DNA from 4 places in the Methylophilus sp. 'Pure River' genome. Region 3 is predicted to be linked to each of the others. Evidence: predicted binding sites of a transcription regulator. Region 3 holds the regulator's gene; each other region holds the start of a gene.
What was found. The regulator sigma-54, encoded in region 3, starts transcription at its own class of promoters, with help from an activator protein. The targets are predictions, from matches to a motif close to TGGCACNNTTCCTGCT.
Positions count from the first base shown of each region.

Region 1: the regulator sigma-54 is predicted to act here: its motif matches at 1,697-1,712, upstream of ACIDE9_RS04565 (nitrate- and nitrite sensing domain-containing protein).
Region 2: the regulator sigma-54 is predicted to act here: its motif matches at 4,563-4,578, upstream of ACIDE9_RS10290 (class II aldolase/adducin family protein).
Region 4: the regulator sigma-54 is predicted to act here: its motif matches at 3,033-3,048, upstream of glnA (type I glutamate--ammonia ligase).

Region 1 covers NZ_JBKOUE010000003.1:165,918-173,517, forward strand. The annotation lists gene ACIDE9_RS04555 (efflux RND transporter permease subunit) at 1-105, shown strand, start outside; gene ACIDE9_RS04560 (efflux transporter outer membrane subunit) at 110-1,564, shown strand; gene ACIDE9_RS04565 (nitrate- and nitrite sensing domain-containing protein) at 1,726-2,997, shown strand; gene ACIDE9_RS04570 (hypothetical protein) at 3,030-3,356, shown strand; gene ACIDE9_RS04575 (CmpA/NrtA family ABC transporter substrate-binding protein) at 3,359-4,678, shown strand; gene ntrB (nitrate ABC transporter permease) at 4,699-5,625, shown strand; gene ACIDE9_RS04585 (ABC transporter ATP-binding protein) at 5,647-6,456, shown strand; gene ACIDE9_RS04590 (alginate export family protein) at 6,545-7,600, shown strand, end outside.
Region 2 covers NZ_JBKOUE010000007.1:176,227-183,826, forward strand. The annotation lists gene ACIDE9_RS10270 (energy transducer TonB) at 1-485, opposite strand, end outside; gene ACIDE9_RS10275 (ABC transporter ATP-binding protein) at 503-1,378, opposite strand; gene ACIDE9_RS10280 (ABC transporter substrate-binding protein) at 1,616-2,677, opposite strand; gene ACIDE9_RS10285 (ABC transporter substrate-binding protein) at 2,721-3,779, opposite strand; gene ACIDE9_RS10290 (class II aldolase/adducin family protein) at 3,796-4,518, opposite strand; gene ACIDE9_RS10295 (sigma-54 interaction domain-containing protein) at 4,815-5,948, shown strand; gene ACIDE9_RS10300 (NAD(P)H-dependent oxidoreductase) at 6,005-6,556, opposite strand; gene ACIDE9_RS10305 (hypothetical protein) at 6,719-7,210, opposite strand; gene ACIDE9_RS10310 (DUF1328 domain-containing protein) at 7,429-7,600, shown strand, end outside.
Region 3 covers NZ_JBKOUE010000009.1:79,094-86,693, reverse strand. The annotation lists gene ACIDE9_RS11730 (anhydro-N-acetylmuramic acid kinase) at 69-1,196, opposite strand; gene tyrS (tyrosine--tRNA ligase) at 1,317-2,555, shown strand; gene ACIDE9_RS11720 (RNA polymerase factor sigma-54) at 2,599-4,146, opposite strand; gene lptB (LPS export ABC transporter ATP-binding protein) at 4,153-4,899, opposite strand; gene lptA (lipopolysaccharide transport periplasmic protein LptA) at 4,911-5,567, opposite strand; gene lptC (LPS export ABC transporter periplasmic protein LptC) at 5,583-6,215, opposite strand; gene ACIDE9_RS11700 (KpsF/GutQ family sugar-phosphate isomerase) at 6,242-7,243, opposite strand; gene ACIDE9_RS11695 (cation:proton antiporter) at 7,474-7,600, shown strand, end outside.
Region 4 covers NZ_JBKOUE010000002.1:304,112-311,711, forward strand. The annotation lists gene glnL (nitrogen regulation protein NR(II)) at 1-740, opposite strand, end outside; gene ACIDE9_RS03700 (DUF4124 domain-containing protein) at 850-1,341, opposite strand; gene glnA (type I glutamate--ammonia ligase) at 1,467-2,876, opposite strand; gene ACIDE9_RS03710 (rhodanese-like domain-containing protein) at 3,227-3,676, shown strand; gene aroE (shikimate dehydrogenase) at 3,720-4,544, shown strand; gene mtgA (monofunctional biosynthetic peptidoglycan transglycosylase) at 4,554-5,240, shown strand; gene uvrA (excinuclease ABC subunit UvrA) at 5,381-7,600, opposite strand, start outside.

The DNA.
Region 1 (7,600 bases), on a different contig from region 3:
GCCACCTTCCTCGGTGTGTTTTTTGTGCCACTGTTTTATGTGCTGATCCGCTCACTGTTCCCTTATCACGCAGAAAATGCGCCAGCAAACACAGCCCACGATTAAATCTATGAAAACATTACCTCAGAAAAAGTTGGCAGGATTACTGGCGCTCACACTGAGCCTGAGTGGCTGCATAGACCTGGCACCGTTTTACACACGACCAGCCGCGCCAGTCCCAGCCACATTGGGCACGGCACAAAGCGACCCCAAAGCGTTTACTGACCTGCCATGGCAATCCTTTATCAGCGATGAAAAGTTGCGCCAGGTGATAGACCTGGCATTAAAAAATAACCGTGACCTGCGGGTGGCTGCCCTGACTATAGAGAGGTCACGCGCACTCTATCAGGTGCAGCGCGCAGACCTGTTCCCAACCATCGCCGCCAGTGTCACCGAAACCGCCTCCAAAGGCATGGCCAGTGCTGCCAACAATACGGCAGGCAACACCTCTGGTGCGACCACAGGCACCGCTGGCAGCAGTAACAGCAGCGGCAATATCTCGCATATTTACCGTGCCACCGTCGGCTTTAGCGCCTACGAACTTGACCTGTTTGGCCGCATACGCAACCTCAACCAGCAGGCCTTGCAAACCTTTTATGCCAATGAAGAAAATCGTCATAGCACGCAGATCAGCCTGATTGCAGAAGTAGCCACCGCCTGGCTGACATTGGCCGCTGACAAGCAACGCCTTGCCATCGCGCAGCAAACGCTGCAAAGCCAGCAAGCCACTTACGATATCAACCAGAAAATGTTTGAGTTGGGCGTCGCCAACGCGCTGACCTTGAAGCAATTGCAAACCAGTGTCGATAGCGCGCGCGTCGCCATCGCTACCTATACCATGCAGATCAAGCAGGACAGCAATGCACTCAACCTGCTGGCCGGGAGCATGGTGCCTGAACAGTGGCTACCAACAAGCCATTTGTCCAGTGTCGTGTTCACCCAGTCTTTGCCTGGCGGCATCAGCTCTGACACCTTGCAGCAACGGCCAGATGTACGCGCGGCAGAACATTTGCTGGAAGGCGCCAATGCCAATATCGGCGCCCTGCGCGCAGCCTTTTTTCCTACCATCAGCCTGACCACCACGGTCGGCTCAGCCAGCACAGAGTTGTCCGGCCTGTTTGCCAAAAACTCCGGCATCTGGACCTTTGTGCCGCAAATCAGCCTGCCTATCTTCAATGGTGGCCGTAACCGCGCCAATTTGACCTCGGCAGAAAAAAATCGCGATATTCTGCTGGCACAATACGAAAAAACCGTGCAAACCGCCTTCCGCGAAGTGGCTGATGTACTGGTACAACGTGAAGGCTTGCAATCACAACTAGAGGCACAGCAATCGTTGAAAAATGCGGCTTCGGCGGCTTTCCTGCTGGCAGATGCTCGCTTCAAGAATGGCGTGGACAGCTACCTGGTCGTGCTGGATGCCCAGCGTACGCTCTACACGGCAGAACAGTCACTGGTCACCCTGCAATTGAGTGATGCCACCAGCCAACTCACCTTGTACAAAGTCATGGGCGGCGGCTGGCATTAACCATCGCCACCAGACCACTCTTTTAGCTCCCGCTACAGATTCACGGTACTGAGTCAGTGCGGGGGCTTTACCTCTCCCCCTCTTGCCGCACATGAGGCGACACCGTTAGAATTCACCCCCCTTTAAAAAGACGCGCACGTTTCTTGCTTTAATTTTTGCAAATGCAGACAGAAATCACTTCCGAACACACTATCATCCTGGCCAAGATCAGACATGTTGAAGAGCTGGAGCGGCTCGTCATTTGTACTGAATTTGTCGAATCACTGGGACAGATGATTCACCAGATCCAGGCCGAGCGTGGCGCCAGTTGCTTATACCTGGCCTCGGCCGGGCAACGCTTTGCCAAGGAGCGGGCTGATCTGGTGGCGCACAACACCTCACTCGACATCCAGTTCAAGCAAGCTTTGCGAAAGCACCTGGATGCAAACCCGCTGGCAGATGCTCGGCAACTGACGCTGGTATCGTGGGTTTTGCTCGGCTTTGACCAGCTCACCGCATTGCGGCACCAGGTCACGTTACAGAAAATCTCTTTTATTGATTGCATACAATCGTTTACCCGCCTGATTGGCAGCCTGGTGTCACTGATTTTCGAAATCACCGACAATACCGTCAACAGCAAGATTTCAACCAGCTTGCTGGCACTATACAACCTGGTGCAAGGCAAGGAGTTCGCAGGCCAGGAGCGCGCCGTAGGCGCGTATATGTTTGGCTCGGCCAGTGTGCAACAACCACATCAGCAAAAACTGCTGGAACTGATTGCCTTGCAGGAACGGCATTTTGAATCGTTTTGCCAGTTTGCCACCCCGGCCTTGCGTGAGGCCTGGGCCAGCGCAGGCGTGACAGAAAACGAGCGCAAACACCAGCAATACCAGGCCAAACTGACCGGTGCCAGGCCAGGCCAAGCCTTACAGGCCAAAGATGCAGACTGCTGGTTTGAGCTTTGCAGCCAGCGGCTGACCGAGCTATGGCAAATCCAGTGCCAGCTCATCAGCGATATGCACCAAACCCTGCAAATCCTGGTCGCAGAGGCGCAACAAGACCTGGCCAACACGCGGAAGCATTTGCAGCAATTGCAAGATAAAGCCAGCGTTTCCAGCCGCGATAGTGCCTTCTTCAATCTGTCGATTCCGGTTGAAAACGCCTATGGCTTTTTAACGGATACGGCCAGCCAGCCCTACCCGATAGAGTCCGTCATCTCCCTATTGCAGCAGCAATCGCAGCAAATTGCCGAAATGGAATCCGAGTTGTCAGAAACCAAAAAGGCACTCACTGAAAGAAAGCAAATCGAGCGCGCCAAAGGCTTGCTCATGAGCACCTTGGGGCTAAGCGAAGTCGACGCTTATAAAACCATGCGCAGCACGGCCATGGAACAAAAACGCAAAATCATCGATGTAGCAGAAAACATCTTGCTACAACACAAACAGCCGCAATAATGGTGCGATAGACATGGTGCATCCGCACTTGTATGGTGCGCACATTTTGTGCGCACTGCCGCGCAAAATACACCCACCAATCAAAAAAATCACATAAAAATCATCCACTTAAAAACAAACAAAAAACTGGCACACCATTTGCTAATTACCGTTTAAGCAGCTCACCCTCACCAGGCGGGCAAGCGAACGGAGCAGTCATCAATGGCGATCACCGCTTCGATATAACAAGCATTTATATCCACTGCAACGCGGTGGGCAATGCAGGACAAAGGCGTCCTGAGTGTAGACAAACGATTGTCTGCATTCAGGACGCCTTTTTTGTTTTTACGTTTCCAGTTAATTCACTTTCCAGGGAGTAAACATGAGCAGTTCTGATAAAAAAACAACGGTTGAGTCTGCGGTGGTTGAGTCAGCAGCAGCAGCCACACTAGTGACGGTTGACCAAACACGCCGCCAGTTCTTCCGCCAGGCGATTGCCGGTGCCTTTGGTGCCGCCGCCATGATGAATATGGTGCCTTCTGCTGTACGCAGCCAGGCTTGGGCTGCAGGTTCAGATGCACCGGAAATCACCGAAGTGAAAGTTGGTTTTATTCCACTGACCGACTGTGCGCCTATCATCGTCGCTGCACAAATGGGCTTCGATAAAAAATACGGTATCAAAATTGTGCCGTCCAAAGAGGCTTCCTGGGCAGGTGTACGCGACAAGCTGGTCAACGGTGAACTGCATGCCGCTCACGTGTTATACGGCCTGGTGTACGGCGTGCAAATGGGCATAGGCGGCCAGCAAAAAGACATGAACGTGCTGATGACGCTGAACCACAACGGCCAAGGTATCACGCTGGCTAACCAGTTGAAAGAAAAAGGGGTGACCAGTGGCGGAACATTGAAACGCCTGCTGGATAACGAAAACCGCGACTTCACGTTTGCGCAGACTTTCCCGACTGGCACCCATGCCATGTGGTTGTATTACTGGCTGGCGAACTATGGCATCAACCCAATGCAAGACGTCAAAACGATCGTCGTACCACCACCACAAATGGTCGCCAATATGCGTATCGGCAATATGGACGGCTACTGTGTAGGTGAGCCATGGAATGCACGTGCGATTTACGACAAGATTGGTTTCACTGTCGCCACAACACAAGACATCTGGACCGATCACCCGGAAAAAGTATTGGGCACCACGGCTGATTTTGCCGCCAAAAATCCAAACACCGCACTGGCCTTGACCAAGGCCATCCTGGAAGCTTCCCGCTATATCGACGCCACCAAGAACCGCGCCGAAGTGGCCAAGCTGATTGCAGGCAAGGCTTATGTGAATGCACCGGAAGAAGTCATCGAAGGCCGCTTCCTGGGCCACTACGACAACGGCATTGGTAAAAAATGGGAAGACCCGAACTACATGAAGTTCTTCAACGACGGCAAAGTCAGTTTCCCTTACCTGTCCGACGGCATGTGGTTCCTGACCCAACACAAACGCTGGGGCTTGCTGAAGTCCGACCCTGATTACCTGGGCATCGCAAAGAAAGTGAACCGCATCGACATCTACACCGAAGCCGCCAAATCACTGGGTATCGCAGTGCCGACAGACGTGATGCGTAGCAGCAAACTGATGGATGGCGTGATCTGGGATGGCAAAGACCCTAAAGCTTATGCCAACAGCTTCAAGGTCAAAGCCTAGTCTTTTAAAGGAGAGTCACCATGAGTGTCGTCAGCTTTAACAAGGAAAAAATCATGCAAAAAAGCGGGGAAGCTGCGAAAGTAGCACCTGAAAAACCTGTTGTTTCTGTGGTTAAACCTCTCTCAACCACAGTGGCAGCAGCCACCACGCCCGCGCCCAAGCGCGCGGCGTGGGCGGCAACCGCCAAAGTCGTATTTGAATGGCTGGTGCCACCGGTCATTGGCCTGATCATCTTCGCTGCCATCTGGGCCACGGTATCTGCCCTGACCCAGGGCTTGCCAGGCCCGGTCAAAACCTGGCAGTCAGCGGTCGAGCTGTTCAGCGACCCGTTTTACATCAACAATCCGAACGACATGGGCATAGGCTGGAACATCCTGAACTCGCTCAAACGTGTCGCCACTGGTTTCGCATTGGCAGCGATTGTTGGCATCCCGATGGGCTTTGTGATTGGCCGTTACACATTCATGTCCAGAATGGCAGCCCCCATTATCAGCCTGCTCAAACCGGTATCGCCACTGGCCTGGCTGCCGATTGGCCTGCTGGTATTCAAAGCCGCTAACCCGGCAGCGATCTGGGTGATTTTCATTACTGCCGTCTGGCCCATGATTATTAACACCGCCGTCGGCGTCAGCAAAGTGCCGCAAGACTATATGAATGTGGCCAAGGTACTCAACCTGTCCGAATGGAAAATCGTCACCAAAATCCTGCTGCCTTATGTCATGCCATACATGATGACCGGCGTCCGCCTCTCTATCGGCGCAGCCTGGCTGGTGATTGTGGCGGCTGAAATGCTGACCGGCGGTGTTGGGATTGGCTTCTGGGTATGGGATGAGTGGAACAACCTGAATGTAGAGCACATCATCATCGCCATCTTTATTGTCGGCATTGTTGGCTTGCTGCTGGAACAGTTGCTGGTGCTGGTCGCAAAACGCTACAGCTACGAATAACCGGGAAAAGGATTCTTAATTATGACGACCAATGTAATGCAAGACCGTTATGTGCTGATTGAAAACGTCAACATGACATTCCATACCAAAAAAGGCAGTTTTCAGGCACTCAAGGACATCAACCTGAACATCCGTGAAGGTGAGTTCATTTCCATCATCGGTCACTCCGGTTGTGGCAAATCCACCGTGCTGAACCTGATTGCCGGTTTGCTGCAACCAAGCGAAGGCTACCTGTTTTGTGCCGGGCGTGAAATTTCCAAACCAGGCCCGGAGCGCGCTGTGGTGTTTCAAAACCACTCTCTGCTGCCATGGCTGACTTGCTTTGAAAATGTCTACCTGGCCGTAGAACGCGTGTTTGGTGAGAATGAAGGCCCAACGCAACTGGCTGAACGCACCCGTGCTGCGCTGGAACTGGTGGGCCTGAGTCACGCCATGGAAAAGCGCCCCAACGAAATCTCAGGTGGCATGAAACAGCGCGTGGGCATTGCCCGTGCCCTGGCGATGGAACCGAAAGTCCTGCTGCTGGATGAGCCCTTTGGCGCACTCGACGCACTCACCCGTGCCAGTTTGCAGGATGAGCTGATGAGCATCATGGCACGCTCTGGCTGCACCGCCGTGATGGTCACGCACGATGTAGATGAGGCCGTATTACTGTCAGACCGCATCGTCATGATGACCAACGGCCCGGCAGCCACCATAGGCGAAATTCTGGAAGTGGATCTGCCACGCCCGCGCAAACGTCTGGAACTGGTAGAAGACCCGAGTTACACACATCTGCGCAGCGAAGTATTGAAGTTTTTGTATGAGCGCCACGCTAAAAAAGCAGCATAGATAAAAGTAGTGCTGACGGGCGGTCACCCGCCAGCACCGCATACCTCATCGAAGTATGGTTACCCCACATTGCATAAAGGAGCAACACATGAACGCTAACTCACACCCACGCTTGCGTCAAGTTTCAGTCGCAATTTTACTGGCCGCTTTAAGCATGCAAGCCATGGCGGAGGAAGAAGCACTCCCTGAATATACCTTCATGGATGCCATTAAAACTGGCAAAAATATGACCAGTTTCAGGTTGCGTTACGAGAATGTAGACCAAGATGGTTTGCAGCCACCGACCATGCCAAATGGCACGGCCAACCCAACTGCAACGAAAGAACTGAAAGATGCCAACGCACTGACTTTGCGCAGCCTGATTGGCTGGCAAACTGCGCCCTACCACAACTTTAGCTTTGCGGCCCAGTTGATTAATGTGTCTAAACTGGCAGACAACTTTAACGATAGTACCAACAGCACGCTGACGAATAGTGTTTCCAACCAGGCACGTAATATCGAATACGCCAAGGTGGTTGACCCTGACTACACCGGTCTTAACCAGTTATTTGTAGAGTGGACAGGCATTAAAAACACCCGTGTACGTGCAGGCCGCCAGCAAGTGAACCTGGATAACGTGCGCTTTATTGGTGACATTGCTTTCCGCCAGGTCATGCAGGTGTTTGATGGTGTATCCGTGTTCAACAAAACCATTCCTGATACCGAACTTTTTGTTGCCCACTTTGAAAGCCTGGAGCAAATCACGGCCAAACACCGCTCAGATGGCGCTCTGGATATTGTGAATGCCCGCTACCGTATTTCACCTACCGAGTTTTTGGTGGGTTATGCCTACCTGGATGGTTTTCAGGATTTAGGCATGGGCCGTGCCTGGTTTGGTAATGGCACCACCGCAGCGGCGATTGCTGCTGGCAAAGGCGGTGCAGCTAACCAGAATGCAGACCAGGGCAACAAGATTGTTGGTTTGCGCCTGGATGGCACGCATCCATTCACCCCTAACTACCGTGCGCACTACACGGCTGAATATGCCAAACAGACAGATTACAGCAATGGTGACACCCGTATTGACGCGCACTATTACAAAGTCGGCGGCGGTTTTGGCATTGATAACTTCAACATGCGCATTGACCAGGAGTTGTTATCCAGC
Region 2 (7,600 bases), on a different contig from region 3:
GGACCGCTGGTTTTCGCCGCCGTGGTGTTTTCTTGCACCACAATATCGCTAGGCGCAATATGCTGATCAGCAGGGGCGGTTCTTAATGCCGCAGGCTTGGCGGCCTGTGGCGGTGGGTTCGCGCGCTGCACCTTGGGTGGTGGCGGTGGCTTTGGCGGCTCGATGACTGGCGGCGGAATCACCTCAGGCTTAATGAACTCGACAATCACTTCGGTTTTCTTCGGCTTGACGATACTGGGCTGATGCAAGGCATTGATAAACCCCGTCAGCCCGATAATATGCGCCAGTACCACCACAGCAATCAGTGCCAGCAATTTGTTGCGTGGAATGATCTGATCGACACGATTCCATTGACTGACGACACGCTCAGATAATTTGTCAAAGTCCTCACTGGTCGCAACCAACCGCCTGGCCTTGCTTTTATCTGACAGGGAATCCCAAATCGTGGAATGTTGCGCGGGCGTTTTTAGTGCCGTTGTTGACATACAAACTCCTAAATACTCTAACTAATCTCGATGAAGTCACTTAAGACATCATCTTTAATATGCTGAAACTCGGCTGAAGTACGGTGCCGTGGCCTAGGCAAATCGACGTCGACGACACGCTTGATACGTCCGGGATTCGCTTCCATCACCACCACACGATCACCCAGAAACACCGCTTCTTCCACGTCGTGCGTGACCAGGATGGACGTCGTGCCTTCGGTTTCCCACAGACGCTGCAACTCTTGCTGCATCTTCAGGCGGGTCAGGGCATCCAGTGCGCCAAACGGTTCATCCAGCAACAGCAAGCGCGGTTTAAGCACCAAGGCCCTGGCGATGGCGACACGCTGTGACATACCGCCGGAAATCTGGTGTGGGTAAGCCTGGGCAAACCCACTCAAGCCAACCAGCTCAATCTGGTGTTTGACGCGTGCATCAATCTCCTGCTGCGTCAGCCCGGACGATTCCAAGGCCAGCGCTACATTCTGCTCAACGGTCAACCATGGAAACAATCGATGCTCTTGAAACACCAGCCCTCTATCGAGCGAGGTCCCCGACACTTGTTCACCTAGCCAGACGATGCTGCCGTCGTAGCTGCTATCCAGACCGGCAATCAGTCTGAGTAAGGTAGATTTGCCGCAACCACTGCTACCGACAATCGAAATAAACTCGCCTTTGCTGACGGCCAGCGAAAAGTCAGACAACACCGTCAGCGCTTTACCGTTGAGTTGGAAAGTTTTGGAGACGCCCTCTACCGCCAGCACAGCGGAGACACTTGCCAGTGACAGATGCTGCCCCCCACGCAGGCCCGATGATCTGACCGAGGTCAGGCCGTCTCCTGGATGATCAGCGTGTGCTTCGTTAATCACACTTAGAGCAGTTTTGGGGCGACTCATGTTTTATCCTGTACAAATAACTAGCTATCTATAGGCAATCGCTGTGCCAAGTTGAAAATTAATATTTATCACTTAATAATCATACGGTTATGAATAAAATGGCGAATACCCCATATTGAGCAATGTTGTATATCCATCATTTGATTGATGCCTGCTGCTGGCATAGCAACAGACATAAAAAAACAGATGGCGGGAGACCATCTGTTATCAGGGATTGCCGGGAGGCAATGAGGGTTATTATTGTGAAGCGACGCGGGCAGGTGCCCAGAACGTTTCCAGGTTGAGCTCTTTCAAGGCTTTGTCGACAAAGCTGGAATTGAGCAGCTGCTGAATATCAATATCGTTGCGAATCAGGCCGGACTCACGTGCATAAGACGCGGCACGCTTGTAATGATCCACCAGCGCCTGGTCATATAGCGGTGACCAGCGATCACGCCAACTCACACTATCGTCCTCATAATCACGTCTGACCACACTCTCGGGCTGCACCAGGCTGGCATACTCTTTGAGATAGGTTTCTTTGTGTGCCTCTTGCGCCGCCCAATGGTTGGCTTTAATAAACGAGGTCACGATGGCCTGGGTGAGTTCAGGATGCTCTTTGACAAAGTCATTGCGTGCCCACAAACCACCCATCAGTTTCCAGTCTGGTGGTGCATTCTTGGTTGACCAGATAATCTTACCCACGCCTTTATCCACCAGGTTATAAGCATCGCTTAACGAATAGAAGGCATCCACTGAGCCGCTTGCCAGTGCCGCAGCACCCACTTGCGGATTTACATTGACGATTTTGAAATCGGTCAGCTTGAAGCCATTTTTTTGCACCAGATTGGCAAATGGGATCTCCCATGGACGGCCTCTATGCAAGGCAATGCGCTTGCCTTTGAGGTCGGCAATGCTTTTCGCCGTTGAGTTGGCGGGCACCACAAGATAAGAGTTACCGCTACGCCCCCACGGTGACACCAGTTGCACGCGCGGTTTGGAGCCGTTCAAAATAATCGGCGGCAAATCGCCATAAGCAGCAAAGTCTATGCTTTTGTTGGCAAAGGCTTCATTAACAATCGGCCCAACCATCGCCGTGGCCGCTGGCACCCACTCCAGCTTGACGCCGCGTTTGGCCAAGGCCTCTTCGAGACCGGTTTCACTGGCCAGCTCGGTGCTGCCCAGGTAATGCGTTTTGCCATTGAGGTTATAGGCCACGGTGGCAATCCGAACCACTTTCGGGTCGGTTTCAGCATGCACCATGGGCGCAGCCAGCGCCGCCAAGGTCAACACTGATAATACATATCGTAAAAATCTCATACTACTTACTCCTTGTTTATTCTTAAGCTTGGCGAACCAGGCTTTAGGCAACCGCAGCATATTGATGCAATTGTTGCTCGGCATCACGCAGCGGCCTGAAATCAATCCAGTCATCCAGGTCAAAATCTTTGTCCAACAGGCCGTGCACCAGCATGAAGTTCTTTTGCTGGTGGAACAGCGCTACACGTTCCGGGGACAAATCAGGGGCCAGTTGCAGATGGAAGTTTTCCCCATACGCCGTCGCCACGCCATCTTCGCCAGAGCGGGTTTCGGATTCCAGAATCTCGCGCACACCTTTGAGGTTACTTTTGGCCCAGTCTGCCGCACGCAAGGTCTGGTAAAGGAAACGCACCACCAGGTCATAATGATTGTCCAGCAATGACTGATGCACGGTAATCGGCCGTGGCGTGCCATTATTGACGCGGCTCGACAGCTCGGGATAACTGTCGAGGTCTATGCCCACGACCGCACCAACGCGCTTAGCGGCATCGACCGCAGACGCGCCTTTCACATACACTGCATCGACTTTGCCTTCGATGAGCGCATCCAGACCAGACCACAACTCGCCCAGATTATTACGGTTATCACGACCATTGCGGTTACCACGACCAGACGGCACCTCTACCAGACTGACATCATCCAGCGTCAAGCCAGCAATGTTCAGCGCGCCTTTATACCCATGCAAACTCATGCCTCGCGCGATACTGCTACCACGCACATGGCTGGCAATCGGGTGCTCGATAAACGCCGGCAACGCCAGGCGCAAGCCCTTCAACTGCTCAGGCTGGGTAATGCCGCTATCCGGCCGCACCAGAATCGCCTGCCACTCGTCAATCCAGGTCAGGCCAATGAGCTTGGTCGGCGCACCCTGGGCTTTGGCAGCCAGTGCCAGCAAGTTACCCCCTTCGCGGATCAATGAAGGTAATTCATGATCATAATGATGCTTGGACAGCTCTTTCGGCGCCTCCTGCAAGGTGGCGATGTTGATGTTGTCGCGCGCGAACTCTTCATTGAGCCAGCCCAATTTATAGGCCAGACCAGTGGCGGTCGGCACCGGGCAACGCGTGAACCAGAGTTGGTCGATAGTGTGTGCTGTGGTCACTTGAACGCTCCTGTCATTACAAGTCAGATGGTCGCAACAAGCCTTCTTCTTTGGCTTGCTCATAAAGCTTGGCCATCTTCCATTGCTGCTTCAACACCCCTGGACCATACTCGCGTGAACCACCCAGCGCTTCTGCCAGGGTTTGCAACTTGGCGCCTTCTTCCAGCAACAAAATAAACTCGGCCAATTTACGCAGGCCCTCTTTACCCCACACCGTCGAGCCACCGTTGGCTTCCAAAATCGCGATGTTATGCGGATTAATCGCAATCTGATCAAGGATGAAATCCACCTCCTGCTGACGGCGGTCAATATAAATCGGGATTTCTTTAATCAGGTTAAAGCGCTGTACCGGCACATAGCGGATAGGCAGGGTGCGATGCGTTTGTGCCCAGGCACCCAGATAGGTGGAGTGTATGTGTGAAATAGTGGTCACTTCGGGACGCACCTGGAACAACTTGGTGTAGCGGCCAGCGCCTGCGCCACTGCCCTTACCAGAATAAACGGTGCCATCAAACCCCACTACGGTGGCTTCAATGGCCTTGCCTTTATTAAACGGGCCGGGATCATTCACGATGATCAACTTGTCCTGGCCTGGCACGCGGTGTACAAACCCCACGGTGCCATTGGCGGTGATGGTGTCCGTCTCGCGGAACACGTCAAATGCCAGTTTGGCTTCTGCCACAGTCTCGCTCACGTAACGTTCCAGATCCAGTTCGGTATTAATAGTCACGACAGTCATTGTCAGTCCTTTCAAAATACATGTGAAAACAACACGGACTATTTTGCAAAGACTGTGCCACCTGCAACATTGAAAATTTACCTATAAAAATCATCATGTTAATAAAATCACAACCATCAAACGCCTGTTGCCCAGGCAACAAGTGTTGCGATTAACACAGCAAAATGTTGAATTCCCATCCCTCACCAAGGCCGCCATCAATATAACCAATATGAATATTGTTATAATTTATAGAACTTTGACTTATTAATGATCAATGTAATATAGTGACTCGCCTGTTAAATAAGGAGTCAATGATGAGCGCACAACGATGGGATATCCGTGATTCGTACACCGAACGTACCGATCATGTGATCACACACCCGAATCCGTCTGCCGTCAGCTTGTCCGTGCGGGCAAGTGCACTGGTGTTCAGCGATCCCAAGTCACAAAATTTGCTGTCCTTAATCGAAAGAATTGCGTCCAGCAATGCAACCGCGCTGATTATTGGCGAAACCGGGACCGGCAAGGAACTGATTGCCCGCCACATTCACTCACTGAGCAACCGTAGAAACGGCCCGTTTCAGGCGATTAATTGCGGCGCCTTCTCCGAAACACTGGTAGAAAGCGAGTTGTTTGGCTATGAAAAAGGCGCATTTACCGGCGCCAACACGTCCAAAGTGGGCTGGTTTGAAACCGCCAATGGTGGCACACTGTTCCTGGATGAAATTGGTGATTTACCGCAGTCTACCCAGGTAAAATTATTGCGCGTGCTTCAAGAACGCGAAGTGGTACGTGTAGGCGCCAGAAAGCCGATTCCGATTGATGTGCGCCTGATTGCGGCGACCAACGTTAACCTCGAAGAAGCGGTGAAAGCCGGGCGTTTCCGCGAAGATTTGTACTACCGCATTAAAGTCGTCCCGGTAGAACTGCTGCCCCTGCGCGAACGCCGGGGTGACATTTTGCCGCTAGTTGAGCACTTTTTAAATGTATATCGCAACAAGTTAAATACATCTAGCCACACATTAGCACCAGAAACCACTTCGTTGCTCATGGACTATCCGTGGCCAGGCAACATCCGCGAACTGGAGAATGTGATCCACCGCGCAGTCTTGGTGAGTACCTCCAACACGCTGTACCCGAAAGACCTGAACCTGCCAAAGATCAGCTTTAACCGGCCAGAATTGACGACTGAGGATGACAGCGGTATCACAGCACCGATTCCCAGCCGCATCAGTTACGAACGCCAAAGCGCGTTGTACAAGCTGGAGAGCGTGCTGGAGGAATTGTTTGAGCAGGCACCAGAAAATCTGTACGAACTGATCAATGGCACCACGGTAAGCAAGGCTTACGAGCACAGCAAAAACAACCAGGTACACACCGCCAAACTGCTAGGCATCAGCCGCAATATCCTGCGCGCCAGGTTAAAAGAGCTTAACCTGATCGCATAAAAAAGAGGGGTTTGATACCCCTCTTTTTTATGTAGAACGCACTCCAATAGCCTGCATTAAGCCACTAGCGTCTCTGGCAGATGCTGCTTGATGAGCACCGCAGCCTGCGCCAATGCCTGCTCAATACGCTGTTCAATCACGGCGCTATCCAGTTGATAGTTGGTAAACTCAGCATCCCTGGCAAAAATCGTGGTCGGGATGGTGTAAATACCAAAAAAGCTGGCCAGACTTCTCAAGTGCGACTCCAGCACCAGCGCATGGTGATCGCTGCCACCAGTGGCAACGAGGATCGCCACTTTACCCGTGAGTTTTTTCGGGTCTATCAGGTCGAAAAAGTGTTTGAGCAGGCCAGTATAAGAAGCTTTATACACTGGCGTACCAATGACGATAATATCGGCCTGGTGCAATTTGTCATAGGCTTGCGTCAACGCTGGCGGAAATTGGTTGAATGACACAGTAGGCCCTAAGTCGGCGGCCAGTTTAGAGATATCGATCACCTCACCCGGGCTATGAAACTTCTGGCTGGCTTTGGCCACGGCAGCTTCTACCAGTGACAGCGTTCTGGAAGGGGCGGTGATATTCCCGGAGACTCCAACAATTCTTGGCATTTCGATTTCCTGATTAAACAATGTCCTTGTTTAATAGCAAATTAAATGCCAGATTTAAATCATTTAAAATCAATCACATGCAAAACAGATGCTGCCTAATCAACAATCAAATCCCCTCAAATGTTGGGAATGCAACACATCAGACCTGCGCGACCCAGGCGACTAGGTTTTAATTTTGCGCGTGGGGCGCGCAGGTGTCATGTGTTCAGCGTACATATTAATCAGGCTACGCTGGCCACTACCGTCACCACACGACTGAAAATGAATCAGGTAGCGTTTGCCGATCTTGATAAACTGGTGCGCGGCCTGAATTTCTTCCAGCGACAACACCGGGTTCTCGCCGACGTTGGTCGCAATATCGAGCTTACGCCCCAGCCAGTCAACGCCAATTTTCTCCGGCGTCATACCACTCTCGCTGTAAGCCACGGTTTTCACGGTCGCCACCGTGACTTGCTGCTGGCAATCGGGTAACACTTCATCCATGCTGACAAGCGCAACGACTGCCGGTTTGGCCGCTGTTTTGCTGCCGGGTAACGGTGCATGTATCACTTTAGCACTGTCACTGGCGGCCAACACCAACACTGGCAACAGACATGGCAGCATCATGAGCAAGCAAGCCAGGCGAACACTGGCGGGGATGGTGGTCGAACGCATGGCATGTTCCCTTCATTGAGGATGCTTTTTATTTAAATAGGCAGATGACATCTGCCAATATAGCGCATTTGGTAAACAGGCGAAGAGGATTAACCTTTGTAAAACGCGACCCCGTAGGCAAATTCTGACCAGCAATTTAGCAAAGCACCGATAGGACTAGCCTGCCCGGCCTTTTAAGATGCCAACATCTTCTCTGTCTAAAACGAAAGGTCAGACCTATGCTTTATTATGCATTGCTGTTTCTTGTGATCTCTTTTGTGGCTGGTTTACTGGGTTTCAGGGGCATTGAGTCTGGTGCCGCCACGATCTCGAAAGTGTTCTTCTTTATTTTCCTGCTGCTGGCGATTGGCATCGCCTTGGCTGCAGCGTTGGGTATCAGCCTGTTTGCAT
Region 3 (7,600 bases):
GTCTTCAATCCTGCACCAGTTTAAATCAAACGTTGAGTGCATTCGCACTGCTTTAGGGTGTCTTTGGTTTAATTTGGGTAAATCGCACCTAACACTCGTGGCCCTGCTGCGCCGGTGACGGCAGGCAGGTTGCCGGGTTGATGATCCAGGCAGCGTTGCGCCAGCCAGGCAAAGGCAACGGCTTCCACCCAGTCGACCCCAATGCCGAGTACGTCGGTGCGTTGTACCGGTAGTCCGCATAGCGTTTGCAGCCGGTCTATTAGGGCAAGATTATGTGCACCGCCGCCACAGGCATAAATCTCGGTGGCACCGCTGCAATGTTGCTTTAAAGCCTGAGCAATCGTCACAGCGGTCAATTCCAGCAGCGTGCGGGCGACATTCTGAGGTGTATCCGCATGGGTTTGCAGGTGTGCGTTGAGCCAGGTTTGGTTAAACAGGTCGCGCCCGGTACTTTTAGGGATGGGGAGCGCAAAATACGGCTCAGCGAGCAATGCGTCCAGCAACGCTTGATTGACGCTGCCGCGCACTGCCCAGGCACCTCCGGCATCATACGTCTGGCCGGTGTGTTGCAGGGTCCAGGCATCCATGAGCAAGTTGCCGGGGCCGGAATCAAACCCGGTCACGCTGCCACTTATAGGTAAATCACTCAGGTTGGCAATGCCGCCAATATTCAAGATCACGCGATGGGTATCAGCTGCCGCAAAGATGGCCTGGTGAAAGGCGGGCACCAAAGGCGCACCTTGTCCGCCAGCGGCAATATCGCGGCTGCGGAAATCGCCAACCACGGTGATGCCTGTGCGTTCTGCCAGACGTGCATGGTTGCCCAATTGCAAGGTGTAGGCCTGGCCGTTGGCCAGGTCTGGGCAGTGGCGTATGGTTTGCCCATGGCAGCCAATGGCGGTGACAGCTGCGGCAGAGATATTTGCTGTTTGCAATAAGCCTTGAACTGCCGCTGCGTACAGGTCGGCCAGCTGGTTGGACACTATAGCGGCAGTATGTAATTCGTTGACGGCTGGGGTGTGCAGATCCAACAGGATTTGTCTGATATCCGCAGGATAAGGCAGAAAAAACTGGCTTTGTTGCTGCAGATGACCGTCTTGTTGTGCGACCAGCACTGCATCCACCCCATCCAGACTGGTACCAGACATCAGGCCAATAAACAGGCGTGTTTGAGTGGGCGGGGCAGAAAAATTCATAAGGCATAAGTGTAACACTGCTCATGCCTTGCTTACAGAAATGCCTGGGATTACGTTAAAATACCTGTTTTACTTTCGTGACGAAGCGTGCGCAACGCGCGCCTCAAAAAAAGAATCTTTATGACAGACGTAAACCAAGCCTCAACGGCGGCTGAAGCCCTGAGTCCAGACATTGTAAACGCCCTGGCGATTATCAAACGCGGTGCCGATGAGTTATTAATTGAGCAGGAGCTGATTGAAAAGCTGAAAACCGGCAAGCCTTTACGTGTGAAAGCCGGGTTTGACCCGACCGCACCAGACTTGCATTTGGGTCACACCGTGCTGATTAACAAATTGCGCCAGTTGCAGGATCTGGGGCACCAGATTTTGTTCCTGATCGGAGATTTTACCGGCATGATCGGTGACCCGACGGGTAAAAGTACCACGCGTCCGCCGTTAACGGTTGAGCAGGTGAAGGCGAATGCCGATACCTATTCCGAACAGGTATTCAAGATTCTGGATCCGGCCAAAACCGAGATTGTGTTTAACTCCAAATGGTTAAGCGACCTCGGGGCGGCGGGCATGATCAAGCTGGCAGCCAGCCACACGGTGGCCCGTATGCTGGAGCGTGATGATTTCTCCAAACGCTTCAAAGGCAACCAGCCGATTGCGATTCATGAGTTCTTGTATCCATTGTTGCAAGGCTATGACTCTGTCGCGTTGCAGGCAGATTTGGAACTGGGTGGCACAGACCAGAAATTTAACCTGCTCATGGGCCGTGAGTTGCAAAAGCAGGCTGGCCAGTCACAGCAGTGTGTGCTGATGATGCCGCTGCTGGAAGGCCTGGACGGCGTCAACAAGATGTCCAAGTCTTTGGGTAATTACATTGGTATCAGCGAAGCGCCAGAGACGATTTTTGCCAAGATAATGTCTATTTCTGATGACCTGATGTGGCGTTACATTGACCTGCTGTCGTTTGCTACCCTGGAAACGATTGCCGAGTGGAAGGCGCAAGTAGCTGCTGGTGACAATCCGCGCAATATCAAGGTTGGATTTGCACAAGAAATCGTCGCCCGCTTTCACGGCCAGGCCGCGGCTGAAAAAGCCCTGCAGGACTTCCAGACACGTGCCAAAGGCGGTATTCCTGATGATGTGCCTGAGGTGGAAGTGGTGATTGATGGCGACAGCATAGGCATCAGCCAGTTACTGAAGCAGGCGGGCTTGGTGGAAAGCACCAGTGAAGCCATGCGTGCCGTGCAGCAAGGTGGGGTGAAACTGGATAGTGTGAAGGTCGACGACAAGAACTTGCCGCTGGCTAAAGGCGTGACTGTGGTGGCACAAGTGGGTAAACGCAAGTTTGCCAAAATCACCATTAAATAAAAAGCCTGTTAAACAAAAAGGCCGCAATTGCGGCCTTTTTGTTTTATAGCGATTTGCGTAAATTGGCTGGTGGAATATTCAGTGATTCGCGGTATTTGGCGATGGTGCGGCGTGCAACGACAATGCCTTGCTGCGCCAGAGTGTCCGTAATCTGGTTATCCGACAGTGGTTTTTTCGGATTCTCTTCGGCCACCATTTGCTTGATCAGGGCGCGAATCGCAGTGGCTGAGCAAGAGCCGCCTGCATCGGTCGCTACCGAGCTACCGAAGAAGTATTTCAACTCAAACACACCGCGCGGTGTAAGCATGTACTTATGCGTGGTGACCCGTGAAACCGTACTTTCGTGCAAGTCCAGCTCTTCGGCGATTTCGCGCAATACCAAAGGGCGCATGGCAATTTCGCCATGCTCAAAGAAGTTGCGTTGCCTGTCTACAATCGCCTGTGAGACGCGCAGGATGGTCGAAAAGCGCTGCTGGATATTCTTAATCATCCATTTCGCTTCCTGCATCTGGCTTTGCAGGTATTGGCCAGAGCTTTCACGGTTGCGCTTGAGAATATCCGCATAGAGCTGGTTGATGCGCAGCTTGGGAATCACGCCGTCATTGAGCGAGGCCATCCAGATGCCTTTGATTTTTTTGACCACCACATCGTGCTGAATAAAGTGGTCATGGCTAAAGCTGGCAAACTCGTTACCGGGTTTCGGGTTTTGCTGGCGAATCAGTTGCTGCGCACCTTTGAGCGCAGCTTCGTCGCAAGTGAGTACCTTGCGCAGTTTGACAAAGTCTTTGTTGGCCAGCAATGCCAGGTGGTCTTTGGCAATCGCCATTGCAATGCGCAGATAAGGCGTTTCAGGCGGCAGTACCTGCAGCTGTAGCAGGATGCATTCACGCAGGTCGCGTGCACCGACACCAATCGGATCCAAGTTCTGGATCAATTTCAGTGCCGTTTCCAGCTCCAGTAACTCGATTTCCAATTCTGGCGGCAACAGGTCGACAATCTCCTGTAAATCCTGCTCTAAATAACCATCATCGTTAATGCTGTCGAGCAAGAACTTCACCAGATCCATGTCCCGCTTAGACAGGTGTGCCAGTTGCATCTGGTTGATCAGGTGTTCGCGCAGGCTGATGTTGCTAGCATCCTGGCGGGAGAAGTCGCTATCTTCATCATCGAGGTTGTTGCGGCCTGCTTCATCCCAGTTGCTGGTGCTGCCAAACTCTTCATAGTCGTCCTCAAACTCGGGCGGTGAAAACTCTTCACTCAGATTGGCCTGCTCGCCTTCGTTGCCACCGAGCTCCTCGTGCAACTCTTCGCGCAAGGTCTCTGCTGGCGCGGTAATTTCTGTTTGCGTCGCGACATCAAACGAACTTGCATCGGGTAGCTCAGATTCTGCTGCCCCGGTTGCGGTGGGGGCGTTATCTTCAAATTCGCCCTCTTCACCATCGGCCATTTCCAGCAGCGGGTTTTCCTGCAGGATGGTTTCCAGCTCCTGGCTTAACTCCAGCGTCGACAACTGCAACAGCCGGATAGACTGCTGCAACTGCGGTGTGAGCGCCAGGTTTTGTGAGATGCGTAATTGCAGGTTTTGCTTCATAACTGGTTACAGCCTAAAATTCTTGCCCAGATAGACTTCACGTACGCCTTCGTTCTGAATGATCTCGTCTGGCGTGCCAGCGGCAAACACTGCGCCTTCATTGACGATATATGCCCGGTCACAAATGTCCAGGGTTTCACGCACGTTGTGGTCTGTAATCAAAATGCCGATATTCTGGCTGCTCAAGTAGCGGATAATTTTCTGGATCTCAATCACCGCAATTGGGTCAATCCCGGCAAACGGCTCATCCAGCAGGATGAACTTCGGATCGGTGGCCAGGCAGCGCGCAATCTCTACTCGGCGGCGCTCACCGCCCGACAGGCTCACGGCCTGGCTATGGCGGATATGCTGGATATGTAGTTGATCCAGTAAGGACTCCAGCCGCGCTTCGCGTTCTTCTTCTGTATAAGGGCGGGTTTCCAGAATCGATAAAATATTATCGGTCACTGTCATTTTGCGAAAAATGGACGCTTCTTGTGGCAGGTAAGCCAGTCCCATGCGCGCGCGCTCGTGCATGGGGGAATGGCTCACATCTGCGCCATTGAGTGTAATGCTGCCATCGTCCAGTGCGACCAGGCCAACAATCATATAAAAACTGGTGGTTTTACCCGCGCCATTGGGGCCGAGCAGACCAATCACTTCGCCGCTGTGTAGCTCTAGCGTGGTGTTTTTGACCACGGTGCGGCCCTGGTAAGCCTTTTTCAGGTGGCTGACACGTAAATGGTTATGATCTGGTGAAGCTGTTGTCTGCATAAGGCCGTTCTTTAAGGTTGCACTTTCGCGGGCTCATTATTGGCGTCGGCAGGTGCCGGTTCCACTTTGATTTGCAGTGAGCGGTTCATGCGCAGCCCTTGTTGCGAGGTTGGCTTGTTATCAATCACAGGCGGCGTGGTTTTGTTTTTGGGCTGAATGGTTGCTTTGACGCGGCTGCCAGCAGTGCCGTTTGGGTTGGCTTTGGTGCCACCAATCACTTCGGCGTACTCTGCATTGGCGTCATAACTGATGTAGTCGCCGGTGACGACGTCTTCACCACGTTTGACCCAGGCGTTGGTATATAGCTGTACCTTGTCCATGCGTGCGTTGTATTCAATACGCTGTCCACTGCCTTGCATCCATTCATCTTTGCCAGTGCGTTTTTGCTTGAATGTGGTCGGGTTGCCGGTACAGGTGCTGTGCTGAAAACCATCCTGGTCTTCACGCACAATCATTTTGTCGGCCTTGATTTGCAGGGTGCCCTGGTTGAGGATCACATTGCCCGTGTAAATGCTGATTTTTTTGGCATCATTCACCGTCACGGTGTCCGCTTCCAGCTCAATTGGCTGGTCACGGTCTGACTCTTCAGCCAGCACGCTGGTTGACCACTGCAGCAGTGCCCATAAGGTCAAGCAGGTGGCATAAAATAATGGCTTGTGCGTGTTCAACTCATTTCTCCAGAATCAACGACCCTTGTGATTGCCTTTTTTCGCCTTCGCTGCCGGGCTTGCAGTTTTGGCGACGACGGGTGGGCGTACATAATGTACATGTACCCGGTTAAATAATTGCATGGTGCCAGCTTTGTTATCAAAGCGCATGCCGGTGCCTGTAATCACGGTCGCCGGTAGCTGGCGGATGGTGACCGGTAAATCGGTATATGCCAGGTCTGTATCCGGCTCCAGTGTTAAATGCTCGGTCTGCAACTGCATTTCAGGTTTGGCCAGTGTGCCCTGGCGAACCACTTTGACCTGCTTGCTAAACTCGACCAGTTTACCATTGGCCGAGACTTTGCCATGCTGGCCATGAATTTGGGTGTAAGGTTTATCCTGCCCAAACTGGGTGAAGCGCGGGCGTTGTAACTCAGTGTAGTCGTTATCCGGAAAGTGGCGCATCTCTGCGGCGGCTAACACGTATTTGGTATTGCCAGTGGCGTCGGTACGCGTGCTGACAAAGTTATAAAGCATGTAGTCCGGATCGTGGCGGCTTAAGCGGCTCAGGCTCAGTGCCTGCTCCTGCACGGTCTGGTTAATCCAGAACGTCAGCAGCGCTAAAAACAGCATGAGCGCAATCGGCAATAAGATGGGGTGTTTAAGCATGTGGGAGTTCCAGAGCGCCAATCAACCTAAACGATTTTTGCCTTGAGTAAATCATGCATATTAAATGCGCCCACTAACTGCTGTTGCTCGTTCACTGCCATAAACCCGTTAATTTTATATTGCTCCATCAGGTTGACTGCTTCAACCGCCATTTGTTGCATGCCTAGCAAACGTGGCTGCGTATTCATCACGGTTTTGATCGATTGTTGCGTATCGGTGGCACCTTGCATAAACAGGCGGCGTAAATCGCCGTCGGTGAATACGCCGATCGGGTGTTGCGCGCTATCCACAATCGCTGTAAATCCCATGCCTTTGCTCGAAATCTGCGCAATGGCCTCCTGTACGGTGCCATCTTCGCTGATAGAGGGGATCGCATCCCCAGTACGCATGACATCTTTAATTCGTACCAGCAGCCGTCTGCCCAGGCTGCCACCTGGGTGTGACCGCGCAAAGTCCTCGGCAGTGAATTCGCGCAAGTCGAGCACGCAGAGCGCCAACGCATCGCCCAATGCCAGTGCAGCCGTCGTGCTGGCTGTGGGCGCCAGTCCTAGCGGGCAGGCCTCGTGGCTGACGGCAGCGCTTAAATGCACGTCTGACTCGCGCGACAGGGTGGAGTCTTCGCTACCGGTAATGCTCAGGATACGCGCGCCGATACGGCGAATGGCGGGCAAGATATTGATGATTTCATCACTCTCGCCGGAATTGGATAACGCAATCACCACATCTTCAGCCGTGATCATGCCCAGGTCGCCATGACTGGCTTCCGCTGGATGCATGAAGAAGGCCGGGGTGCCGGTGCTTGCCAGGGTGGCCGCAATTTTACCGCCGATATGGCCGGATTTACCCATGCCGGTGACGACGATGCGGCCGCGGCAGGCAAGAATCATGCTGACAGCCGCTTCAAACTCGCTGCCGATACGGTCGGCCAGTTGGCGGATTTCATCTGCCTCGTGCAGCAGTATGCCTCGTGCACGCGTCACGATGTCTGGACTTTTTACGAGGTGGACACCTGATTTTGCTGTGTTCATGGCGGGTTAGTATAGCAAGTGACGCCCCCGGCAAGAAAGCGAAACGCAGCTTTTTTACGGATTTTTTATTAGCGGGCACATTTTTTGCATAAAATAGTGTTTTATGGCAGGATGCATCATCCTGAAACACAACTGTTTCAGAATATATCACTGACGATGCGTCTTAATATATTGTTCGCTGGCTGGTACTACGTCTGCACGGCCTGACATTAATGCTTTAGAATTTTTGCATGTTTGATTCCCTGATCCACTTATTATTATTGCTTACCAGCTCGGTCTTCGCCGTCGGCTTATTCCGCATCCTGGGTTTGCCCGCGATGCTGGCTTACTTCATGATTGGCATTGTGCTCGGCCCGT
Region 4 (7,600 bases), on a different contig from region 3:
TGAATCAGCTTCTCACGGTCACCAATCAACTCCGGCAGGCTGGTGTCGTAATCGCGGATCACGCGGATGTGATTGGGCGACTCCGCCAGCAGCAGGCTGCGTACACGCTCCAATACCTCATGGATGTTGGTTGGCTCATATTTAGGCACGCGGTGCGGGGCGAGCAACCTGTCCATTAGGCTGTGCAGCCGGTCGGCCTCTTTAATGATGACTTGCGTGTATTCCTTCAGGCTGGGCTGCGGTAGCTCAAACTCCAGCAATTGTGCTGCTCCACGCAAGCCACCTAAGGGGTTGCGGATTTCGTGTGCCAGATTACGTAATAGCTCCGAATTGGCCTGTTGCTGAATCAGCATGCGTTCTTCACGCGCAATGCGCAATTGCTGGTCCATCTGCACAAACTCCAGGATCAGCATGTCTTCTGGGGTCTGGTTAAACGTGGTTGAAATAGGCGTGACGGTGCAAGTCACCGCTGTGGTATGCCCGCGTTGCGTGGTTAACGTGAACTCGTGCTCGCGGAACGGCCCTTGTGTTTGGATGGCATTGGTCACAGCCATTTGCAGAATCTCGCAATTCACGAATACATCGTGAATGTGCAGGCCTTGAATTTGGTTGGCGCTAAACGCGAACAGTATCTCTGCACTCGAGTTTGCATAGGTGACTTCCAACTGGTTATTGAGCAGAATCACTGCCGTAGCAATGTGCTCTAAACCGCTAAACCCGTGGGGAGATTTTTGAACCATATCCTAAGCTTGTTAAAAAGAGTGAATCACGCCCTGTTTTAAAGCAAAAGCCAAGCCAATTCTAACCCACTTGTTAAAAATGGCTTAAAGAGTTGCCAAAATGGTGCGCTTAAAGATTGAGTTCTTTGTTTAGCAGTTCAATATTGCGCTCATGTGCCTGAATTTCGGCTTCAATGACGCGCAGTTTTTCATCGTATTTGGCGACGTTTCTAAAGGTTTTTCCATTCGCGCCTCTATATACTTCCGGCGTATTTTGCGCCTCTTCGTAGAGCTGTTTAGCATGCTCAAGTGCTTGTTTTTCTTGCTCTAATTCATTCATGAGCACTTCGCGGCGTTTTTGGTCACGCTGATTCTGTGTCTGGTTATCTACCTTGGGGAAGTTGGCTGGCGTCGGTGTTTTTGCCGTTGGTTTTTTTTCGCGTGGTGCTGGTGGTGGTTCGGTGGTTTTGGGGCCGCTGATGACCAACTCTGCTTTGCTGTTGCCTTCTGGCTTGATGTTTGTGTAGGTCGTTACCCCATTACTGTCGGTATATTTATAAATATCCGCGGTAGCGTGATTGCATATCAGCGCAAAAGCAAAAATGTAAAAAAGTCTTTTCATGGCAATAGTTTAGAGTAGATTGTTGAGGTTATCAACGGCTCTGCAACCGAAAAAGTTGACGATGAGGCACGCACATAAAAAAACAGGGCAGCCTGGGCTGCCCTGTTTTGGTGCGTCTCTTGCGATTAGCAGGAGTAGTACAAACCAAACTCAACTGGGTGAGGTGTTTGACGCAATTTAGTCACTTCTTCCATTTTCAATGCGATGTAGGAATCAATCCAGTCATCTGAGAAAACGCCGCCGCGTGTCAGGAATTCACGGTCTTTGTCCAGATACTCAAGCGCTTGCTCCAGTGAGGAACACACGGTTGGGATCAATGCATCTTCTTCTGGAGGCAGATGGTACAAGTCTTTAGTTGCTGGTTCACCTGGGTGAATCTTGTTCTGAACGCCGTCCAGGCCTGCCATCAGCAAAGCTGAGAAAGCCAGGTATGGGTTGGCAATCGGGTCTGGGAAACGCGCTTCAACACGGCGTGCTTTGTCTGAATGCACGAATGGAATACGGATCGCAGCAGAACGGTTTTTAGCAGAGTAAGCCAGTTTTACTGGTGCTTCGTAATGCGGTACCAAACGCTTGTAAGAGTTAGTGCCTGGGTTGGTGATCGCGTTCAATGCGCGAGCGTGTTTGATGATGCCGCCGATGTAGTACAGGGCGAAATCGCTCAAACCAGCGTAACCGTTACCTGCAAACAGGTTTTTGCCATCTTTCCATACGGATTGGTGTACGTGCATACCAGAACCGTTATCGCCAAACATTGGTTTAGGCATGAAGGTCGCAGTTTTGCCGTAAGCATGTGCGGTGTTTGTGACCACGTATTTCAGGATTTGTGTCCAGTCAGCACGTTGTACCAATGTTGCAAATTTAGTACCGATTTCACATTGACCAGCAGTCGCCACTTCGTGGTGATGCACTTCAACAGGCACGCCCAACTCTTCCAGTGTCATCACCATCGCAGAGCGGATGTCGTGCAATGAGTCGACTGGAGGCACTGGGAAGTAGCCGCCTTTAACGCCTGGACGGTGGCCTGTGTTGCCGCCTTCGAATTTTTCACCTGATGACCAGGCTGCTTCTTCGGAGTTGATCTTAACGAAGCTACCACCCATGGTGGCATCCCATTGTACGCTGTCAAAAATGAAGAACTCTGGCTCAGGACCGAAGTAGGCTGTGTCGCCCAGGCCGCTGGATTTCAGGTAGGCTTCTGCGCGTTTTGCCAGGCTACGTGGGTCACGGTCATAACCTTTACCATCTGTAGGGTCAACAACGTCACAGGTCAAAACCAATGTTGGCTCGTCAAAAAACGGGTCAATGTATGCGGTGCTTGCATCAGGCATCAGTTGCATGTCAGAGGCTTGAATGCCTTTCCATCCAGCGATGGAAGAGCCGTCAAATGCATGGCCTTCAGTAAATTTATCTTCGTCGAAGTGAGAAACTGGCACAGTCACGTGCTGCTCTTTACCTCTGGTATCGGTAAAACGGAAATCAACAAATTTGATGTCGTTTTCTGCAACCAATTTCATTACGTTTGCAACGGACATTACATTCTCCTCAATGATCAAGGTCTAAATTTTAAGTTGCACACGCAAAAAGCGGGGCATGTTGCGGATGTCCCGTAACGTGAGCAAGTGTCAAACAATGGATAGTTGGAATTCAGCCGGATGACCGAATCCCAGGAAATCTCAATGTGTAATATTAGCAGGAAGCATGCCACGCCAAAATAACCATTTTGCATGGTTAAGGGGTATCTTACATAAAATTATAAAAACAACATGCACCATTGATGTGCAATGCAACAAATTGAGCACCAAAATTGTGCATCATGATTTTGCCTGGCTTTCGCAGGTATACTCGCCGTTTTGGTATATGTGTTTAAGAATGAAGGTGTGATTTGGAAAGCGTAGAAAATATCTTAACCCAAGCTCAGGCCCGCGCCACACAAACCGGCTTGTCATATGCAGGTGCACTGACGCCACAAGAGGCTTATGCGCTGATTAGCCAGGATAACAGTGCAGTGTTGGTCGATGTGCGCTCACGCGCCGAGTTGGAGTTGGTAGGCCGCGTGCCGGTTGCGACACATGTCGAGTGGGCGTTTTACCCTGGCATGGTGGCAAACGCTGATTTTGCTGCGCAATTGCAAGCGCAAGTGGATAAATCGCGCACGGTGATTTTTATGTGCCGTACCGGCGGGCGTAGCCATAATGCTGCGTTGCTGGCGCAGCAGTTGGGCTATAGCAATGCTTACAATATGATTGAAGGCTTTGAAGGCCAGGCTAATGCGCTCAAGCAAAGAACCTTGATTGACGGCTGGAAGCATGCAGGCCTGCCGTGGACGAATTAATCGGCGCATTCGCATTTAATTACAAATCACATCAGACCCGCGTATGACCGTTGAAAAGTATGCAGTGATTGGTCATCCAATCGAACATAGCAAATCCCCCCTCATTCACCAGGCATTTGCACGGCAATGTAATAAATCCATTGTTTACGAGAAAGTGCTGGCGCCTTTGGATGGGTTTGCTGCAACGGTGGCCCGCTTGCAGGCCGATGGTTACCTGGGTGCCAATGTGACGGTGCCATTTAAGTTTGAGGCATTTGATGCTTGCCAGGATTTATCTGCACGCGCGCAAGCTGCAGGCGCGGTGAATACCCTTAGCTTTAAAGCGGCACAATTGCTTGGAGACAATACGGACGGTTGCGGCCTGGTTAACGACATCCTCAAGCATCAGCAAACATCATTGGCAGGTAAAACAATCTTGTTGCTCGGCGCTGGTGGTGCAGCGCAAGGCGTGGTGTTGCCTTTGCTAGAGCAGCAACCATCGCAACTGACCATTGCCAATCGCAGCCTGGATAAAGCTCAGCTGATGGCAGCAAGATTTGCTGCAGATGCCGCGCGTACGCAAACCTCATTGCAGGTGCAGACGTTTGCAGATTTATCGCAAGGCTATGACGTGGTGATTAATGCCACTTCGGCCGGATTGACTGATAGTGCCTTGCAAATGCCAGCACTGGTGTTCCAGCAAAACACGCTGGCTTACGACATGATGTATGGCCGCGACACCCCCTTTATGCAGCAGGCGCGTGCAGCCGGTGCGCGGGTGGCAGATGGTTTGGGTATGCTGGTCGAGCAAGCGGCTGAAGCATTTTATCTCTGGCACGGTGTGCGCCCAGAGACCGCACCCGTCATTCAATCTTTCCGTCAAATTTAGACTTTCCCGATGAAGCAAGCCATCAAACTATTTTTTGGCATCCTGTTGCTGTGGGTGTTGTTGTACCAGGTATGGGTGTTATTACATATTTTGTGGTGGGTTGAGCATAACCCAACGTCAACCGCTTTTATGGAGGCGCGGCTTGATGTCATGCAGGAAAGTCATCCGGATGCAAAGCTGCATCAGCAGTGGGTGCCTTATGCCAAAATTAGCGCCCATTTAAAGCGGGCGGTCATTGCGGCCGAGGACAGCAAGTTTGTCGATCATCAGGGGTTTGATTGGGTGGGCATAGAAACCGCTTTCGAGAAGAACCTGAAGAAAGGCAAAATTGTGGCAGGTGGTTCCACCATCAGCCAGCAGTTGGCCAAGAATTTGTTTTTATCCGGGCACCGGACGCCCTGGCGCAAGGCGCAAGAAGCTGTGATTACCTTTATGCTGGAAAAAATACTCAGCAAGCGCCGTATTCTGGAGATTTACCTGAATGTCATCGAATGGGGCGAGGGCGTGTTTGGCGCCGAGGCTGCCTCACGCCATTATTTTCATGGCAGCGCCAAGTCGCTAGGCCCTGCGCAGGCTGCCAGGCTGGCTGCCATGATCCCTAATCCACGCTTTTATGATGTGCATCGCAGTACACGCTATTTAAGCCGTCATGCGGGCACCATACAGGCGCGTATGCGATTAGTGAAAATACCCTGATTTTCAGGGCTTGTTTCAGCTATTAACCCACCACACTGCCACATACAATGTTTGATATAAATATATGTATGTGGCTAAACCACATCCGTATTGGATGCACCATCGATTCGGTGCATCAGGGGACAGGTTGCATGTTGACCTTAGCCCTTAACAGCGAGATGTTTCAACAAGGGTGTGAGGTAACGGCCAGTATAACTGGCCGTATTTTTTGCCAGTTCCTCAGGCGCACCCACGCCAACCACCACGCCACCACCATCACCGCCTTCAGGCCCCATATCAATGAGCCAGTCCGCGGTTTTAATCACATCCAGGTTGTGTTCGATAATGACCACGGTGTTGCCAGAGTCGCGCAATCTGTGAATCACATCCAGCAATAATTGAATATCGGCAAAGTGCAAGCCGGTAGTCGGTTCGTCCAGAATGTACAAGGTGCGGCCGGTATCACGCTTACTCAGTTCCAGTGACAGTTTGACGCGTTGCGCCTCGCCACCAGACAGTGTCGTTGCTGATTGCCCCAGGGTAATATAGCCTAGGCCCACGTCGAGCAAGGTTTTCAGTTTGCGCTCAATGACAGGTTGCGCGTTAAAGAACTGATGCGCTTGTTCCACCGTCATTTCCAGCACCTGGTGGATGTTTTTGCCCTTAAACTGAATTTCCAGCGTTTCGCGGTTATAGCGTTGGCCTTTGCAGACATCGCAAGGCACATACACGTCAGGCAAAAAGTGCATTTCTACACGCAGCACGCCGTCGCCCTGGCAGGCCTCGCAGCGACCACCTTTGACGTTAAATGAATAGCGGCCAGGGCCATAACCGCGGGCGCGGCTTTCGGGCACGCTGGCAAATAAATCACGGATAGGCGTGAACAAGCCTGTGTAAGTGGCCGGGTTAGAACGTGGCGTACGGCCAATAGGACTTTGGTCTACATCGACCACCTTGTCGAAAAACTCCAGGCCGTCGATGCTGTCATGCGGCGCGGCTTCGGTTGTGCTGCCATATAAATGCGTCGCCACTACGCGATAAAGCGTATCGTTAATCAGCGTGGATTTGCCGCTACCAGAGACGCCGGTGACGCAGGTAAGCAGGCCAACCGGGATCTCGATGCTGACGTTTTTCAGGTTGTTGCCGGTCGCATTGTTGAGTTTGAGCCAACGTGCCGGGTCAGGGCGCGTGCGCGGCAGCTTGAAGGTAATCTGCTTTTTGCCGCTGATATATTGCCCAGTCAGTGAGTTAGGATCAGCTTCAATTTGTGCTGGCGTGCCAAAGGAGACAATATTGCCACCATGCTCACCGGCCCCAGGGCCAATGTCGACAATAAAATCGGCTAATTGAATCGCATCCTGGTCATGTTCGACCACAATCACGCTATTGCCGATATCGCGCAGGCGTTTCAGCGTTTCCAGTAAGCGATCGTTGTCACGCTGGTGCAACCCAATCGAAGGCTCATCCAGCACATACATGACGCCAGTCAGGCCACTGCCGATTTGTGACGCCAGGCGGATACGCTGCGCTTCACCGCCAGATAAGGTTTCTGCAGAGCGTGACAGTGACAAATAATCCAGACCAACATTGGTCAAGAATTTAAGGCGGTTTTCAATCTCTTTGACGATTTTGTCAGCAATTGCCAGCTTTTGGCCGCTGAGTTGCAGCGTTTCAAAAAAGTGCAGCGCCTGTTTCAGTGGCACTTCACAAATCTGGTGAATGTTGCGGTCGCCAACTTTGACGTGGCGCGCTTCTCTGCGCAAACGTGTACCTGCGCAATCGGGGCAGCTGGTCGCATTGATATATTTGGCCAGTTCGTCACGTACCGCAGTCGAATCACTCTCGCGGTAACGGCGTTGCAGGTTGTTGATAATGCCTTCAAAGGTGTGCGATTTGCTGAAAAACGTACCGCGCTCATTGAGGTATTTAAAGGTAATTTGTTCGCGACCGGAGCCAAACAGCAAGATTTGCTGGGTTTCTTCCGGCAGGTTTTCAAAGGGGGCTTCGAGGTCAAACTCGTAATGCTGGCTCAGGCTGGCCAGCATCTGGAAGTAAAACTGGTTGCGTTTGTCCCAACCTTTAATCGCGCCGCTGGCAAGCGACAAATGCGGGAAAGCCACTACGCGTTTCGGGTCGAAAAACGTCACCTGGCCCAAGCCGTCACATTTGGGGCAAGCGCCCATCGGGTTGTTAAAGCTGAATAAACGCGGCTCTAGTTCCACCAGTGAGTAATCACACACCGGGCAGGAGAACTTGGCTGAGAACAAGTGTTCTTTTTCTGTGTCCATTTCGAGGGCAATGGCTTTGCCATCGGCCAGACGCAGTGCCGTTTCAAATGACTCAGCAATGCGCTGCTTCATGTCTTCGCGCACTTTGAGGCG